DNA from 4 places in the Arthrobacter sp. TJ-265 genome. Region 1 is predicted to be linked to each of the others. Evidence: riboswitches for the same ligand, from Rfam matches in the RefSeq annotation. Region 1 holds a riboswitch; each other region holds the start of a gene.

Region 1 (4,203 bases):
CTCGACGGTCCGGGTGGTGACGCGGTGCGCGCACAGAGTCCGTTCAACCGTGTCGCGACGCCGGAAGAGGTGGCGCAGACGGTCGCCTGGCTCGCAATCGATGCTCCGCTCTGGGTCAGCGGCACCGTGGTGGACGTCAACGGGGCGTCCTACCTGCGGTAGTCGGCGCGGTGTGTCCGGCCGGCGGGAGGCGCCGGGGTGCGTCCTACTGCGGGAGTTGTCGGGGTGCGTCCTACCTGCGGTGGTTGTCGCTATGCGTCTGACCCGCGGGAGGCGCCGGGGCGGGTCCTACCTGCGGTGATCGGCGCGGTGTGTCCGGCCTGCGGGAGGCACCGGGGCGGGTCCTACCTGCGGTGGTCGTCGCGATGCGTCTGACCCGCGGGAGGCGCCGGACGGGTCCTACCTGCGGTGGTTGTCGCGGTGCGTCCGGCCTGTGGTGGTTGGAGCGGTGTGTCCGGCCTGCGGGCGCCGGGGTGCGTCCTGTCTTCGGTGGTCGCCGAAGTGCGTTTGGAGGAGGCAGTTACCGCCTGCCCGGAAGGCCGTTATCACCGTGGTGCGGTCCGACGAGGGTGGTCGTCCCGGAGGACGATACCCGCAGCGCGGCTAGAGGAGATGGATGCCGCTGTGGGCGAGGGCTTGCAGGTCGGACCTGCGCTCGAGGTGGCGGTGGAAGAGCTCCCCGTTGGTACCGTCCGCGGAGGCCAGAGACGATCCTGCTGCGATGAAGGCGGTGCCCAGGCGGATGAGCGTCCGGGACGCGAGACCTCCCCGGGGTGGGCCGGCGAGCGCCGGGTAGCCGGCGTGAAGGGCTGTGCTGGTCATGACGACTCCTGCAGGTCGATGAGGGGGAAGGCGTTGAAGTGGATCTGGACGGGGCGGGTTGCCGGGGTGCCCGGCTCGGAGCGGTAGGCGTCGAGCTTCTCGCGAAGGATCTCGCTCATGTCGAGGGCGAGGGCGGCGAGTTGGTCCGCCGTCAGGTGGGCGTTCATCGTTGCGATCACGGCTGCGTCCGCCCATTCGGGTGGGACGGACTCGGAGCCACTGGCCATGAAGGTGGCGAGTGCCTCGGACCGGCCGCGTTCGAACTGGCGGTTCACCTGCCGCGCGGCTTCCCGTGTGGTGGGGTCCTGCTCGAGTTCGGGAGTGCTGAGGGTCAGGGACCCCCGGGGCCGTTCCCACCACCGCTCACGGGCGGACCCGCGATCCGCCACCTCCCGGACGAGCCCGTAACGCGCCAGCTGCCTCAGGTGGTAGCTCGTAGCCCCACTCGACTCGCCGATGCGTTTGCCGATGCTGCTCGCGGTCTGCGGCCCGTAGCTGGACAGGACCTCGAGCAGCTGGATCCTGAGGGGGTGAGCGAGGGCCTTGAGTGCTGCCCCGTCGACGACGCGGTCGCCGTCGTTGGCGGGCTGTCTTCCACTGCCGTTGGCTTCATCCATGACATCAGTGTGCCATTGCAAAGAACTATTTGCAATGGTTTCTTTGCGCTTCCTGTTGTTCTCTTCGCTCAGTGCGCACTACCGCCGTCGGGCATTCGCCGGACAGGGGATATTCGCGGTGCGGCAGGTGCTGGCCGGGCATCGGGGAGGCTGGACGCGTGACGCGCGGTGACGACGGCGGGTGGACGGCGGCGTCTCGGCCCACTTACGCTCGTGAGCAGAATCAAGAGCTCCAACGCAAAACCCTGGTTCGTTGGACGGCAACCCTCTCGCTGTAGTGGGGTGCCCCAGGTGAGGATTCGGCCGGCACAGGCAGTGCGGGCAAGTATGGCGCTTCCGCCACGGCAGTGCCCCGACATGAGGAATCTTCATGCCCACATCACCGCGCCGTATCCGCTTCAACGCTTTCGACATGAACTGCGTAGGTCATCAGTCGCCGGGGCTGTGGCGCCACCCCGACGACCAGTCGTGGCGCTACAAGGACCTGAGCTACTGGGCCGATCTGGCGAAGACCCTCGAGAAGGGCTTGTTCGACGGCGTCTTCATCGCCGATGTCCTCGGCACGTACGACGTCTACGGCGGGTCCAACGAGGCCACCCTGCGGCAGGGGACGCAGACGCCGGTCAACGACCCGTTCCTGCTCGTCTCCGCGATGGCGCTCGTCACCGAGCACCTCGGGTTCGGCGTCACGGCAGGCACCGCCTACGAGCACCCCTATCCCTTCGCGCGCCGGCTCTCCACGCTGGACCATCTCACCAAGGGGCGGGTCGGCTGGAACGTGGTGACCGGGTATCTTCCTTCTGCCGCACGCAACATGGGCCAGGAGGACCAGCTCGAGCACGATGCGCGTTACGACCACGCGGATGAGTACCTCGAGGTCCTCTACAAGCTGCTCGAGGGGTCCTGGGAGGACGACGCCGTGGTCCGCGACCGCGAGACGGGCGTCTTCACGGATCCGGCCAAGGTCCACGACATCGACCATGACGGCAAGTACTTCAAGGTGCCGGGGATCCATCTCAGCGAGCCGTCACCGCAGCGGACGCCGGTCATCTTCCAGGCCGGCGCGTCCTCCCGTGGCATCGCCTTCGCGGCCGGCAACGCGGAAGCGGTGTTCGTCGCTGCACCCACGAAGGAGCGGCTGAAGGACGTGGCGAGGAAGATCCGGGATGCCGTCGAAGCCGAGGGTCGTGACCGCTACTCGGTGCGGATCTATACGCTGCTCACCGTCATCACGGACGAGACGGAGGAGAAGGCCCAGGCCAAGCACGCCGACTACCAGCAGTACGTCAGCTACGAGGGAGCCCTCGTGCTCGTCTCGGGGTGGTTGGGCGTGGATCTCTCCGTCTACGACCCGGACGAGCCGCTCGGCAACGTCAAGTCCAACGCCATCCAGTCCGCCGTGGCCAACTTCCAGAAGGTGAACGACGACGGCTCGCCGTGGACCGTGCGGGACATCGCCGAGTCGGCGGGGATCGGTGGGCTCGGTCCGCGCATCGTCGGCTCGGGTGTGCAGGTCGCCAATGAACTCCAGGCGTGGGTCGAGGAGACCGACGTCGACGGCTTCAACCTCGCCTATGCAATCACCCCGGGGACTTTCGAGGACATCATCGAGTTCGTCGTGCCGGAGCTGCAGAAGCGTGGTGCGTATCCGACGGAGTACACGGAAGGGACATTGCGGCAGAAGCTGTTCGGGAAGGGCGATCGTCTGCCCGAGGAGCATCGCGGTGCGCGGTACCGACTCCAGACGATCCGCCCCTGACGCATCGGTTGATCGGTCGCTGACGCCTCCGCGGGTGTGGTGCCAAGGTGTCGGTCGGGTTCGCCGCTTTCGCGTCGGCTATTGACGCCTCGCTGGGTCCCGCACCGGCAGTCCGGCCCGTCCGGTCGGACGTGTCAGCAGGGTCCCGAGGTGTCCTGAGCATTGGCGGCGGTCCTGGGGAATAGGCCTGCGCTGGCGGCGGAACACCCGCAGGAAGGTGGCCAGCCCGAGGTGCGGGGACTAGCGTCGAAGACAAGGTATCCGACGATCAGTCATTCGACAGAAGGAGTTCCCATGTCACGCGTAGCCATCATCGGTGGGCACGGAAAAGTAGCCCTGCACCTCACGAAGATCCTCACGAGCCAGGGTCACCAGGTCAGTTCGATCTTCCGCAACCAGGACCATGCCGGCGATGTCGAGCAGGCGGGCGCGACCCCCGTGGTCGCTGACGTCTCCGAGTTGTCGGTGGCGCAGATGACTGAAGTCTTCCGTGGCCACGACGCCGTCGTCTGGTCTGCCGGTGCAGGTGGCGCGAGCCCTGAGGCAACGTATGCCGTGGATCGTGACGCGGCGATTCGTTCGATGGACGCTGCCCAGGAAGCGTCGGTGGGCCGTTATGTCATGGTGTCCTACCTCGGGGCACGCAAGGACCACGGAGTCCCCGAGGACAACGGCTTTTTCCACTATGCCGAATCGAAGGCTGCGGCTGATGAGCACCTGCGCAACTCGGAACTGGCCTGGACCATCCTCCAGCCCGGAGTTCTCACGACCGATCCGGGAACCGGCATGATCGAGGTGTCTGCCGAGCCGCAGCAGGACTCGGTGGCCCGCGAGGACGTCGCGCTCGTGGCCGCAGTCGTGCTTGGCAACCTCGGCACAGTGGACAAGACCATCCAGTTCAACAGCGGTGAGACGCCGGTGGCGGAGGCCATCGAAGCAGCACTGTAGTCCAGGTCCGCGATGTGAAGGCGACGTCCCATTGTGGGCGTCGCCTTCTGCGTGCCA
Region 2 (4,203 bases), 480 kb from region 1:
CGAGTCCTCGTCCTCCACCGTCCCGTCCGCAGCGGGAGGTTCCGTGGATCCGCTCCCGAGGCGGCGGATCACCGCAGAACTGCTGATCGTCTTCGGGCTCTCCCTGGGGCAGTCCGGCGTGTACGCCGTCGTGAGCCTCGCGGACAAGCTCACGCGGGGACCCCTCGCGGGCCAGACCACCACCCTGAACCCGGTGCTGAACGAGCGCGAGTACTTCGACCTCGCCTACCAGCTCCTGGACATCCTCTTCGCGCTGATGCCCGTGGCCCTGGTCCTGTTCCTGCTCAGCGGTCCCGGCGTCTCGGCCGTCCGGCGCCTGGGCCTCACCTTCGAGCAGCCGCTGCGCACCGTCGGTTTCGGGGTGGGGCTCGCCGCGATCATCGCCGTCGGAACGCTCGGGGTGTACGCGGGAGGCCGCGCGCTCGGCATCACGACGGCGCTCGTGCCGGCCGCGCTCGACGACCACTGGTGGACCATCCCGGTACTCGTGCTGTCCGCGCTCCGGCACGCGGTGCTCGAGGAGGTCATCGTGGTCGGGTACCTGTTCATCCGCCTGCGGGACCTCGGCTGGTCCACCCCCGCAATCATCATCACGAGTGCCCTCATCCGGGGCAGCTACCACCTCTACCAGGGGTTCGGGCCGTTCATCGGGAACGTGCTGATGGGCCTGCTGTTCGCCTGGTTCTACACGCGGACACGGCGGGTCATGCCGCTCGTGATCGCCCACGCGCTCATCGACATCACGGGCTTCGTCGGCTACGCCCTGCTCGGGCCGGCCCTGGGGATCGGCACGTGACCGGAGCCTAGATCTCGACGCGACCGCTGTCGGTCTCGAACGTCACCGACATGACCCCGGGCGTCCCGTTGGGGGCGATCCACTGGACCTGCACGCCGTCGAGCGTCCTCTCGACGTCCGTCCCGAGCCAGTCGGTCACCCGCTCGGACGAGCCGGCGATGGTGAGGCAGTCCAGCTTCACCGAGGCGGGGCGGGCCTTCGAGGGGTGGAGGTCCTCCGTGCCGTCGTCCCAGCGGAGCAGGTAGGGGACCTGGGGGTCCGCGATGAGTCCCTTGATGCCGATCTGCTGCCAGGTGAGCTCCTGGCCGTCCGGGAACTTCCGGTTGCCGGGCACCGCGCTGCGCCCGAGGCGCTCCTCGAACGGTGCCAGATCGTCGACGGCGACGCACCAGCCCATCCAGCCTCCGCCGGCCTCGGAGCGGGCGCGGACGGCCTGGCCGAACGGAGCCTTGTCCGACGCCGGGTGGTTCAGCACCTCGACGACCTCCAAATACTGGCCGTTGACCAGGGGGAAGATCATGTTGCGGGTGCCGAAGCGGGGGTGCACACCACCCTTCACCGGCTCCACGCCGAGCTTGGCCGAGATTCGATCGGCCGTCGCGGCAAGTCCATCGGGTTCGCAGGCATAAGATACATGGTCCAGGCGCATGCGGCTATCTTGGCACTAAGTGATCTGGGTCTCGACTAAGGCTTGCCTTACTCCCGGGAGCGTGTCCTGGGAGCCGGTCGGGAGCCGACGTCGGGCGTACCGGGAGCGAACCCTCGGGCGGCTTCACGGAGGGTCACACGGTTGCCGGATCCGCCCGGATCGGTTTACATGAATGCAGGTCATGAGTGCCAGCACACAGCCCCGGCTTGCTGGCCGGCAACCCTCCAACCGCGGTGGGGTGCCCCGGGTGAAGACCAGGTCCGGCGCCCATCGGCGTCGTTCAAGCGCGGGCTCCTGCGGGGTCCGGTCTCCCGGAGCGGCGTCCACCGGCCGGAGCATCGGACAGGCGGAGCCCCTGATCAGAGGGAACACCATGTCCGACGATTGGTCCTTTGAAACACGCCAGATCCACGCCGGCCAGGTGCCGGATGCCACCACAGGGGCGCGTGCGCTCCCCATCTACCAGACGACGTCGTTCGTCTTCCCGAGCGCGGAGAGCGCCGCGAACCGGTTCGCCCTGACCGAACTCGAGCCCATCTACACGCGGATCGGCAACCCGACCCAAGAGGTCGTGGAGACCCGCATCGCGAGCCTCGAAGGCGGCGTCGGCGCGCTCCTGCTGGCCTCCGGCCAGGCCGCCGAGACGTTCGCCGTGCTGAACATCGCGGAGGCGGGGGACCACATCGTGGCCAGCCCCAGCCTCTACGGCGGCACCTACAACCTCTTCAAGCACACGCTGAAGAAGTTCGGGATCGAGACCACGTTCGTCGAGGACCCGGACGACCTCGGGCAGTGGCGCGCGGCACTCCGGCCGAACACCAAGCTCTTCTTCGGCGAGGTGGTCTCCAATCCGCGGCAGGACGTCCTCGACATCGAGGGCATCAGCGCCGTCGCCCACGAGCACGGCATCCCGCTGATCGTCGACAACACGCTGTCCACGCCGTACCTGATCCGGCCCATCGAGTGGGGAGCGGACATCGTGGTGCACTCGGCCACCAAGTACCTAGGCGGGCACGGCAACGCCATCGCCGGGGTCATCGTGGACTCGGGCAACTTCGACTTCGCGCAGGACCCCGAACGGTTCCCGGGCTTCAACACGCCGGACGAGAGCTATCAGGGGCTCGTGTACGCCCGCGATCTCGGGGTGGGCAGTGCGCTGGGCGCCAACCTCGCCTACATCCTCAAGGCCCGCGTCCAGCTGCTCCGCGATCTCGGCTCTGCCGTCTCCCCGTTCAACGCCTTCCTGATCGCCCAGGGACTGGAGACCCTCAGCCTGCGCATGGAACGCCACGTGCAGAACGCGCAGGCGGTCGCCGAGTGGCTGGAGGGACACGACGACGTCGAGCGCGTCACCTACGCGGGGCTCTCCTCGAGTCCGTGGTACGAGCGCGGGAGGAAGTACGGACCCAACGGCACGGGGGCGATCGTGAGCTTCGACATCGCCGGAGGGCTGGAGGCGGGGAAGCGCTTCGTCGACGGCCTCGAACTGCTCTCGCACGTCGCGAACGTGGGCGACGTCCGCTCGCTGGTCATCCACCCCGCGTCCACGACGCACAGCCAGCTCGGGGCGGAGGCGCAGCTCACCGCGGGCGTCCGGCCTGGCCTGGTGCGGCTGTCCGTCGGCGTCGAGAACATCACCGACATCCTCGCCGATCTGGATGCGGGCTTCCGCGCCGCCAAGGGAGCCTGACCGTTCGTGACCACGTACCCTCCTGCTCCGCTGCCCGCATGGACCGACGACGCACCTCCCCAGGGGGACGGGCTGCTCCGTGTCGCGTCGATCGGGCCGCTGGTCCTCGAGACCGGGGGTGAGCTGCCCGACGTCCAGCTGGCGTTCGAGACCTGGGGCCGGCTGGACCGGGACGGCTCCAACGCCGTCCTCGTGCAGCACGCCCTGACCGGCAGCTCGCACGTGGCCCGTGGCGCCTCGGAGGAGGAGGGCTGGTGGGACTCGCTCGTGGGCCCCGGCCGCACGGTGGACACCGACCGCTACTTCGTGGTGGCCGTCAACATGCTGGGAGGCTGCTACGGCTCGACGGGGCCGGCCAGCCTGGCACCCGACGGCGAACCCTGGGGTGCGCGGTTCCCCTTCGTCACCATCCGCGACGCCGTCCGCGCGGAGGGCCTGCTCGCCGACCAGCTCGGTATCCGGCGCTGGCACTCCGTGCTCGGCGGGTCGATGGGCGGCGCCCGGGCCCTCGAATGGGCACTCATGTACCCGCAGCGGGTGGAGCGGTGCGCCGTCATCGCCTGCACTGCCGCCAGTTCGGCCGAACAGATAGCGTTCGCCCAGGCACAGCTGCAGGCCATCCGGCTCGACCCCGCCTACCGCGGCGGCGACTACTACGGCGGCCCGCATCCGGAGGCGGGCCTCGGTATCGCGCGGCGGATCGCGCACATCACCTACCGCGCGGAGCAGGAACTGGAAGCACGCTTCGGTCGCGCGGAGCAGGACGCCGAGCAGCCCCTCGGGGCCGTCCTGCCCGCCGACCGGGGCCGCTACCGGGTGGAGAGCTACCTCGACCACCAGGCCGACAAGCTCGTGGACCGCTTCGACGCCAACAGCTACGTGATCCTCACCGAGGCGCTGATGAGCCACGACGCCGCGCGCGATCGCGGAAGCCTGGAGGACGTCCTGGGGGCGGCGACGTCGGAGTTCTTCATAGCCGCGGTGGACACGGACCGCCTGTACTTCCCCTGGCAGTCGCACCGGCTCGCGGCCGGCCTGCCCGGCGATGTCCCCGTCCACATGATCTCC
Region 3 (4,203 bases), on a different contig from region 1:
TTCAGGACAGACCGGCCGTCCAGCAGGATGTCTCCCTGATCAGGTTCGATCAGCCGGTTCAGGACGCGCAGGAGGGTGGACTTGCCGGACCCGGAGGGGCCGATGACCGACGCCGTCGTGCCCTGCTCCACGTGCAGGTCGATCCCCCGCAGCACGTGGTTGGAGCCGAAGGACAGGTGCAGGTTCCTGCCCGTCAGGGTCCCTGATTCTTGTGTCTTCACGCCTTCGCTCCTTCGCCGATCCTTGCGGCCAGTTCATCCGGTTCGGGCTTCTGCTTCCTGCCCACGCGCAGCCGGTTGTCGATGAAGTTGACCAGGTGCGTGAGCGGGATGGTCAGGCACAGGTAGAGCACGCCGGCAGCGATGAGCGGTGACAGGTTGCCGGTGTTGCTCGCGGCGTCGTTGCCCACCCGGAAGAGTTCGCGCTCACTGGCCACGAGGCCGATGAAGTAGATGAGCGAGGACTCCTTGATGAGCGAGATGAACTGGTTCACCAGGGCCGGCAGCACGCGCCGCACGCCCTGGGGGATCACGACGAGCTGCATCGACGAGCTGTAGCTGAAGCCGAGGGCACGCGACGCCTCCAGCTGTCCCTTCTCCACGCTCTGGATGCCGGAGCGGAAGATCTCACCGATGTAGGCCGAGGCGATCAGCGAGAGGGCGAGGATGCCCAGCGGGTACGGGCTCGTGCTGCCCGTGATCTCCCGGAGGATCGGGCCGAGCCCGAGGCCGATGAGCAGGATGATCACGACGGCGGGTAGCCCGCGGAAGATGTCCGTGTAGACGCGGGCGATCCACCGCAGCACGCGGTTGCGTGAGATCCCCATGACGGCGAGGATCATCCCGACGATCGTCCCGATGATCCCCGACGCCAGGGCGAGCATGATGGTGTTCGGCAGGCCGACGGTCAGGAGGTCCGGCAGGACAGCCGCCATCGCCTCCCAGTCGAAGAACGTCTTCCCGAGCTGTTCGAGGGCATCCATGCAGGGACCGCTACTTTACTTCCACGGCTTTGCTGCCGGGCTTCCAGTCGGAGGGCATCTCGCGGTCCGGGTACCACTCCTCGGTGAGCTCGGTCCACGTGCCGTCGGCGACGACGGCGTCGAGGCCCGCATTGAGGGCGTCGATGAGCGGCTGGTTGTCGCTGTTCACGGCGTACGCGGTGAAGTTCTCGGTGTTGATGATGGTCTCGGCGATCGTCGTGTCGTCGCCCTCCTTCACCTGACCGGTGGCCTGCTGCGACGGGGCCACCCAGGCGTCCACCTGCCCGTTCTTCACGTTCGCGTAGACGGTGTTGTAGTCGGGGAAGCGCACCGGCTCGAGACCGAGGGTGTTGGAGACGTAGTCGTCCTGGACGGTGCCCTGGACCACGCCGATGCGGGTGCTCTCCGAGAGCGAGTCGAAGCCTGTGACCGAGGAGCCGTTCTTCGTGACGACGGCCATGTAGCCGAAGTCGTAGCCGTTGGTGAAGCCCACGTTCTCGCGGCGCTCCGCGGTGGTGGAGATCGAGGAGGATCCGACGTCGAACTGCTTGTTCTGCACCTGGGCGAGGAGCGCGGAGAAGTCCGTGGACGCGAACTCGACCTCCAGGCCCAGCTTGTCGCCGATGGCGCGCAGCAGCTCGTTGTCGTAGCCGGTGAAGACGCCGTCCTCGAGGAAGATGTTCGGCGGGGCGTCCGAGAGCGTGCCGACGCGCAGCGTGCCGTCGGTGACGAGGCCGAGCTCGGCCGTGTCGATCTCGTCGATCGGCGTCGTGGTCTCGGTCGTGTACTGGTCGAGCGACTGCTGGTCGCTGCCGGCCAGGGCGTCCGTGGTCTCGGTGGGCTCGCTGCTGCCGCTGCCGCAGGAGACGGTCAAGGCGAGGAAGGGGACGGCGAATGCCGCCAGGACCTTGCGGGAGATGTTCATGATGTCCTTCGAGGTGCCGGCCCGGATGGAGGCGCGGGGAACGGGGATGGTGCGGGGGACGCCGGGTCACGGCGAGGAGGGGACAGGCTGCTGGGTGACACGCTCACTGTTCTGGGATGTGCGCGGGTGCGGGTGCCGTCACGGAGGAATGGTCCGGGACAGGCCGCACGACGCCGTACTTGCCAACCGGGGGACTTGTCCCGGCGGCCGAATCTTCACCTGGAGCACCCCACTACGGGAGAGGGTTGCTGTCCAGCCGGCCAGGGCCGAGGGCTGGAACTCTTGATTGCAGGCAAAACGCTAGGGCAGCACGAAGCACCGGGTCAAAACGAGAGGGCCGAAAACCGACGCTTGACGTAGCAGAAGGGCCTTCAGGGGCCGTTTTGTGGCGGAGATTACACGAAGCGGTCCACGAGGTCGGTGAGTTCGGCGGTCAGCGCGCTCGAGGTGCGGAGGTCCTGGCCGTCCAGCGAGAGCACCGGCGCGAGGAGCCGGATACTCGAGATCAGCCACACGGCGTCGGCCTCGAGCAGGTGGTGCGGTTCCAGCGGTCCGTAGCCGAGCTCCCACCCCTGGTCCTTCGCCGCGGCGAACAGCGCGCTCTGTGAGGTCCCAGCGAGGATCCCGCTCTCGAGCTGCGGCGTGAGGAGGGTCTTCCGGCCGTCGCGGTCGTAGGCGAGGAGGACGGTCGACGTCGGGCCTTCCAGCACCTTGCCGTCGGAGGAGGTGAAGATGACGTCGTCCGCCCCGTGCGCCTTCGCGTAGCGGACGGCGGCCATGTTGACGGCGTAGGAGAGGGTCTTCGCCCCCAGGAGCAGCCAGGGCGCGCGCTGGGCGACGGTGCTGTCGTACCCGCGCTCGAGGAAGAGGACCTTCAGGCCCGTCTCGCGCTGCCGGAGGGTGGCCTCGGGCACGCGGGAAACCTGCACCCAGGCCGTGGCCCGCCCGGCACCCTCGACGCCGCGCGTGGCGACCAGCTTCACGACGGCGTGTCCCTGGTCCGGTTCCGCTGCCGCGAACTCGCGCAGGCCGGTGCGGATCGCGCGGCTCCACGCCTCGGCGTCGGGCACGGTCAGATCCAGGGCGTCAGCCGACGCCGCGAGGCGCGCCAGGTGCGCCTGCTCCTTGCGGGGGGCTCCGTCGACGGCGAGCAGGGATTCGAAGAGGCCGTCCCCGCGGGTGGCGCCGAGGTCGGTGGCCATCAGCTGCGGCTGGGACGCGTCGGCCACCCTGCCGTCGTCATGGGCCGGGTCCAGGAACACGAGAACAGTCATGGGCCACAGCGTAGCCGCCGGAACCCCGCGGCCTCAGGTGAGTCTGACCTTCCGGGTGAAGAGTTTCTGCAGCAGGATGAAGACGAGGAGCAGGGCGCCGATCACGATGCGCGTCCACCAGGAGCTCAGCGTGCCCTCGTAGGAGATGAACGTCTGGACGATACCGAGCACGAGCACCCCCGTGAGGGAGCCGAGCACGTACCCGTAGCCTCCCGTCAGCAGCGTCCCGCCCACCACGACCGCCGCGATGGCGTCGAGTTCCAGCCCGGTGGCCGCCAGGCTGTAGCCCGAGAGGCTGTAGAACGAGAAGAGGATCCCGGCGATCGAGGAGCACAGTCCGCTGATCCCGTACACGAGGACCTTGGTGCGCGGGACGGCGAGGCCCATGAGCAGCGCCGAGGACTCTCCGCCACCGATCGCGTACACGGTCCGCCCGAACCGCGTCTGATGCAGCACGTAGAACGCGACGGCGACCACGACGAGGGCGATCACGACGCCGGGGGAGACGAACAGCGTCCCCACCAGCGGGATCCTCGCCTGCGCCATGGAGGTGAAGAAGGGGTCGGTCACGGTGATGGAATCGACGCTGATGACGTAGCAGAGGCCCCGCGCCAGGAACAGGCCCGCAAGGGTGACGATGAAGGGCTGGATCTCGAAGACCTGGATCACGAGTCCCATGAGCAGGCCGAAGGTGGCACCGGTCAGGAGGACGAGGGCGATGACCGCGGCGGGGTTCCAGCCGGCCTGCAGGAGGGCGGCGGCGATCATCATGGACAGCGCGACGACGGAGCCGACGGAGAGGTCGATGCCCCCGGTGAGGATCACGAACGTCATGCCGACGGCGAGGACGATCAGGAACGTGTTGTCGATCAGGAGGTTGAGGAAGACCTGCCCGGACAGGAACCCCGGGTACATGACGGCGCCGGCGGCGAACATGGCGAGGAAGAGGCCCATCGTCGCGAGGGTGGGGGCGTACCGCGCCTTGCCCCGCAGCCGGGTCATGCGGGGGCGGTCGAGCGGTG
Region 4 (4,203 bases), on a different contig from region 1:
GGAGGAGGACTGCAGGTAGGTCGCCACGAAGTAGGACGCCCGCGAGGGCTTGTCCGAGGCCCCGACGATCGCGACCGACCGAGCGTGCCTCAGCAGGTTCAGCCGTTCGGGCGCCGTCGGCCCTTCCCAGGTCCGTCCAGGTGTCGCGTTGCCGGTGCCGCCGCTCATGCTCCCACTCCCACTGCCCGCGTCGCCGATGCGTCGTCGTCGTTCTCTCCGGCCGCTTCCTGCGGCAGGTCCTCGAAGGAGGCGTCGGCGGCGTTCACCGCGATGTCCAGGGCCTGGTCCAGGTCCCAGAGGATGTCCTCGAGGTCCTCCAGGCCCACGGAGATGCGCACGAGGTCCTCGGGGACGCCCGCCGCTGCGAGCTGCTCGGCCGAGAGCTGCTGGTGCGTCGTCGAGCCCGGATGGATCACGAGGGTGCGGGAGTCGCCCACGTTCGCGAGGTGCGAGGCGAGCTGCAGGGACTCGATGAACTTCTGTCCCGCCTTGCGCCCGCCCCTGATGCCGAAGCTGAACACGGAGCCGGGGCCCTGCGGAAGGTAGGTCTTCGCCCGCTCATGATGCGCGTGGGTGGGGAGCCCGGCGTAGTTGACGTACTCCACCCGCGGGTCGGCCTGCAGCCACTCCGCGACGGCCAGGGCGTTCTCGAGGTGTTCGTCCAGGCGCTGCGCGAGGGTCTCGACCCCCTGGAGGAGCTGGAACGCGGACATCGGCGAGAGGGAGGGCCCGATGTCGCGGAGCTGCTCGGTGCGCAGCTTGGTCAGGAACCCGTATTCCCCGAAGTTCGCCCACCACTGGATGTTGCCATAGGAGGGCACGGGTTCGGTCATCATGGGGAATTTGCCGTTGCCCCAGTCGAAGCGGCCGCTCTCCACGATCACGCCGCCGAGCGTGGTGCCGTGCCCGCCGATGAATTTGGTGGCCGAATGGATGACGATGTCCGCGCCGTGCTCGATGGGGCGCACCAGGTAGGGCGTGCTCAGCGTGGAGTCGACGATGAACGGGATGCCGGCGTCGTGGGCGACCTTCGCGAGGCCTGCGAGGTCGGCGATCTCGCCGGAGGGGTTCGCGATCACCTCGGCGTAGACCGCCTTGGTGTTGTCCCGGAGGGCGGCCGCGTAGTCCGCGGGGTCCGTCCCGGGGACGAAGGTGGTCTCGATGCCGAACCGGCGCAGGGTGACGTCGAGCTGGGTGACCGTGCCGCCGTACAGCTGGGAGGCGGCGACGATGTGGTCCCCGGCCTGGCAGAGCGCCGCGAAGGTGATGAACTCCGCGCTCATGCCCGACGCCGTCGCCACGGCCCCGATCCCGCCCTCGAGGGAGGCGATGCGCTCCTCGAACGCCGCGACCGTCGGATTGCCGATCCGCGAGTAGATGTTGCCGTACTTCTGCAGGGCGAAGAGGTTCGCGGCGTCGTTGGTGTCCTTGAACACGAACGAGGTCGTCTGGTAGATGGGGACGGCCCGGGCCCCGTGGGTGGCGTCGGGAGTGCCGCCGGCGTGGAGTGCACGCGTGCGGAAACCGAAGGAACGTTCTGCCATCAGGCACCTGCCTTGCTGGGTTCGGATGCTGCGAGGGGGATTTCGGGGGCGACGTCGATGCCGAAGGCTGCCGTGGCTGCACTCATGGGTTCCTCCATCGTTCTGGCAGTAGCACCCTCATGCCGCCGCGCAACGCGGAGGCCAGGGTTGCTGCGGCGTCAGTGAGCCAGATCTCTCAGCCGCTCGGGATGGTCGGATCGAGTCTGACACCGGGCCGGTGCAGAACCAAACCATGTGTCCCCGTGTGAGGCAGGGGTTGCGGCGACCTAGGCTGGAGGGATGGAGGAATGGAGATCGGCAAGCCGGGCGCAGGACCGCAAGCTGTGGCAGACGCTCTGGTACGTCGGAGCCGCGCTGACGCTCACGCTGGCCAGCAGCATCCTTGTGGCCCTGGGCGGCCTTGGAACGGCGGCCACGGACTGGTTCTACATCCAGCAGGCGGTGCTGCTCTCGCTCAGTGCAGCCGGGACGGTCTTCGCCCTCCGTCGCTGGCGGGCGCTGCGCGGCTGAGGAGCACTTCACCCCCCGTTACTCTAATGTGACAGAAGTGACTGCTGTTGGGTATGGTCAACATGTGCTTCCGCGACCGTGGGGCGCTCCTGGACGGAATGCCGAGCCCTGCCGTCGTCCCGGACTCGTTCGCAACCACGAAAGGCAGGGACGGGGGAACCACTAGTTCCACCGGGCGCGCAGGAGACCCTGCAGGCGCCCTCGGGGTTAAGTCGCACCACATCACCCACGGGTGATGTTCGCGGCCGGGTGACTCCCATCCGAACCCGACAGCTCACCCCGCAGGCATGGGAGAGGTATAGAACCATGTCACGAAACATTTCTTCAGCGCGCCACCGTGCCGACGTCGACGGCAGTCTCGCGCTGCAGGGCCTGTCCCGCGCCGCCAGGGCCCACACCACCGCCGTAGGCCGCCCCGTCGCCATCGCCGCCGTCACCTCGGGCCTCGCGCTCGGCGCCGTGGGCACCGCCCATGCCGGTGAGTACACCGAGCAGGGCGCGACGACGACCCCCGCGGTCGTTGCAGCCCCCGCAGCACAGGCTGCCCCCGCCGCGCAGACAGCGGTCGCCTCCCCGACGACGCACACCGTCGTCCCGGGTGACACGCTGGGCGCCGTCTCGGCACGCTACGGCGTGGACCTGACCGCGGTCCTCACGGCGAACGGCCTGTCCGTCGCATCGATCATCTTCCCGGGCGACACCATCACCATCCCGACGGGCGGCGCCGCTGCGGCCCCGGCCCGGACGGTCTCGGTGCCCGTGGCCGCTCCCCAGGCTGCGCCCGCGGCCGTCGTGGCTCCTGCTGCGCCTGTCCAGCAGGCCGCGGCCTTCGCCCCGGCTCCCGCCTCCACGGCTCCCGGCTCCGGCGTGTACCTGGCCTCCGCCAAGATCACCCCGGTCGCAGCCTCCGGTGGTACCGCCGGCACCCTTCTGGCCTCCGCCCGGTCCCAGCTCGCCTCCGGTGCCGTCCAGGACTGCACCATCCTCGCGGAGAAGGCACTGCGCGCCGCAGGAATCCCCGTCGGCGACCTCGGCCCCTCGCAGTTCCTGCAGTTCGGCTCCAGGGTGGCATCCCCTGCCCCGGGTGACCTCGTCGTCACCGGCGGCCACGTCGCGATCTACGCCGGCGGCGGCCAGGTCATCAGCAGCGGCATGAACGGGGCGAACCTCACCATGCAGCACTCCCTCTCCGACCTCCCGGGAGCCTCCTTCGTCCGGGTTGCTGGCTGACACCGGAACGAACCACGCGCGGGAAGCGGCAGGTGCTTGGACGGGGCCCTGCCGCTTCCTTCTTTTAATGACCGCTCCCGGACGGTGCGTCAGCGGCGGGACAGCACGTCCTGGATCCCCGCGATGCACCCCTCGTTCTGCAGGGACGTGGTGTCCCCGAGCGGCGAGCCCTCGTAGAGCTGTGTGAGCAGACGGCGCATGATCTTGCCGGAGCGCGTCTTCGGCACATCGGGCACGACGACGACGGCGGACGGCCGCGCGATCGGTCCGATCGCCGCCGCGACGTGGGCGCGGAGCGTCGAGGTGACGTCCGTGTCCGGATCCGTACCCGCGGCGAGGACCACGAAGGCCGCAATGGCATGGCCCGTCAGGGGATCGGGCACGGGGCATGCGCCGGCTTCGGTGACGAGGGGATGGGCCACGAGCGCCGATTCGATCTCGATCGTGGACAGGCGATGACCCGAGACGTTGATGACGTCGTCCACGCGGCCCAGGATCCAGGTGTCACCGTCGTCGTCGTACCGGGCGCCGTCGCCGGCCAGGAACCAGCCCTGCGCTGCGAACCTCCGCCAGTAGGAGTCGAGATACCGCTGCGGGTCTCCCCAGACGGTGCGCGCCATGGCCGGGCCGTGGCGGTCCACCACGATCAGGCCATGCACGCCCGGCGGGACGGGGTGGCCCTCCTCGTCGACGATGCGCGTGCTGACCCCGGGCAGTGCGCGGGCAGCGCAGCCCGGCTTGAAGTCCGCGTCGGTGGGGCTGGGGGAGAGCACCGTGGCGCCGGTCTCGGACTGCCACCAGGTGTCGACGACGGGCACCTCGTCGCGGCCGAGGTTCCGGCGGAACCAGCGCCACGCCTCGGGGTTGACCGCCTCGCCGACCGTGCCCAGCACGCGGATGCTCGAGAGGTCGTGGGAGG

Evidence for each region. Region 1 has a riboswitch for S-adenosylmethionine ahead of AC4D2E_RS10850 (LLM class flavin-dependent oxidoreductase). Riboswitches for the same ligand answer to the same signal wherever they lie in the genome.
Region 2: another riboswitch for S-adenosylmethionine. It lies ahead of AC4D2E_RS08795 (bifunctional o-acetylhomoserine/o-acetylserine sulfhydrylase); the one in region 1 lies ahead of AC4D2E_RS10850 (LLM class flavin-dependent oxidoreductase).
Region 3: another riboswitch for S-adenosylmethionine. It lies ahead of AC4D2E_RS00100 (ABC transporter substrate-binding protein); the one in region 1 lies ahead of AC4D2E_RS10850 (LLM class flavin-dependent oxidoreductase).
Region 4: another riboswitch for S-adenosylmethionine. It lies ahead of AC4D2E_RS12830 (O-acetylhomoserine aminocarboxypropyltransferase/cysteine synthase family protein); the one in region 1 lies ahead of AC4D2E_RS10850 (LLM class flavin-dependent oxidoreductase).

The regions. Positions count from the first base shown of each region.
Region 1 is NZ_JBZCND010000002.1:496,732-500,934, reverse strand. It holds gene AC4D2E_RS10865 (SDR family NAD(P)-dependent oxidoreductase) at 1-162, shown strand, start outside; gene AC4D2E_RS10860 (hypothetical protein) at 604-822, opposite strand; gene AC4D2E_RS10855 (helix-turn-helix domain-containing protein) at 819-1,439, opposite strand; SAM riboswitch class IV at 1,661-1,773, shown strand; gene AC4D2E_RS10850 (LLM class flavin-dependent oxidoreductase) at 1,810-3,198, shown strand; gene AC4D2E_RS10845 (SDR family oxidoreductase) at 3,493-4,146, shown strand.
Region 2 is NZ_JBZCND010000002.1:15,867-20,069, reverse strand. It holds gene AC4D2E_RS08805 (CPBP family intramembrane glutamic endopeptidase) at 1-796, shown strand, start outside; gene AC4D2E_RS08800 (VOC family protein) at 804-1,445, opposite strand; SAM riboswitch class IV at 1,623-1,738, shown strand; gene AC4D2E_RS08795 (bifunctional o-acetylhomoserine/o-acetylserine sulfhydrylase) at 1,819-3,135, shown strand; gene metX (homoserine O-acetyltransferase MetX) at 3,142-4,203, shown strand, end outside.
Region 3 is NZ_JBZCND010000001.1:15,803-20,005, forward strand. It holds gene AC4D2E_RS00090 (amino acid ABC transporter ATP-binding protein) at 1-221, opposite strand, end outside; gene AC4D2E_RS00095 (amino acid ABC transporter permease) at 218-982, opposite strand; gene AC4D2E_RS00100 (ABC transporter substrate-binding protein) at 993-1,907, opposite strand; SAM riboswitch class IV at 2,078-2,195, opposite strand; gene AC4D2E_RS00105 (aminodeoxychorismate lyase) at 2,303-3,181, opposite strand; gene yjfF (galactofuranose ABC transporter, permease protein YjfF) at 3,215-4,203, opposite strand, start outside.
Region 4 is NZ_JBZCND010000003.1:245,793-249,995, forward strand. It holds gene AC4D2E_RS12825 (CoA-binding protein) at 1-168, opposite strand, end outside; gene AC4D2E_RS12830 (O-acetylhomoserine aminocarboxypropyltransferase/cysteine synthase family protein) at 165-1,544, opposite strand; SAM riboswitch class I at 1,636-1,739, opposite strand; gene AC4D2E_RS12835 (hypothetical protein) at 1,824-2,054, shown strand; cyclic di-AMP (ydaO/yuaA leader) riboswitch at 2,175-2,355, shown strand; gene AC4D2E_RS12840 (C40 family peptidase) at 2,361-3,284, shown strand; gene acs (acetate--CoA ligase) at 3,374-4,203, opposite strand, start outside.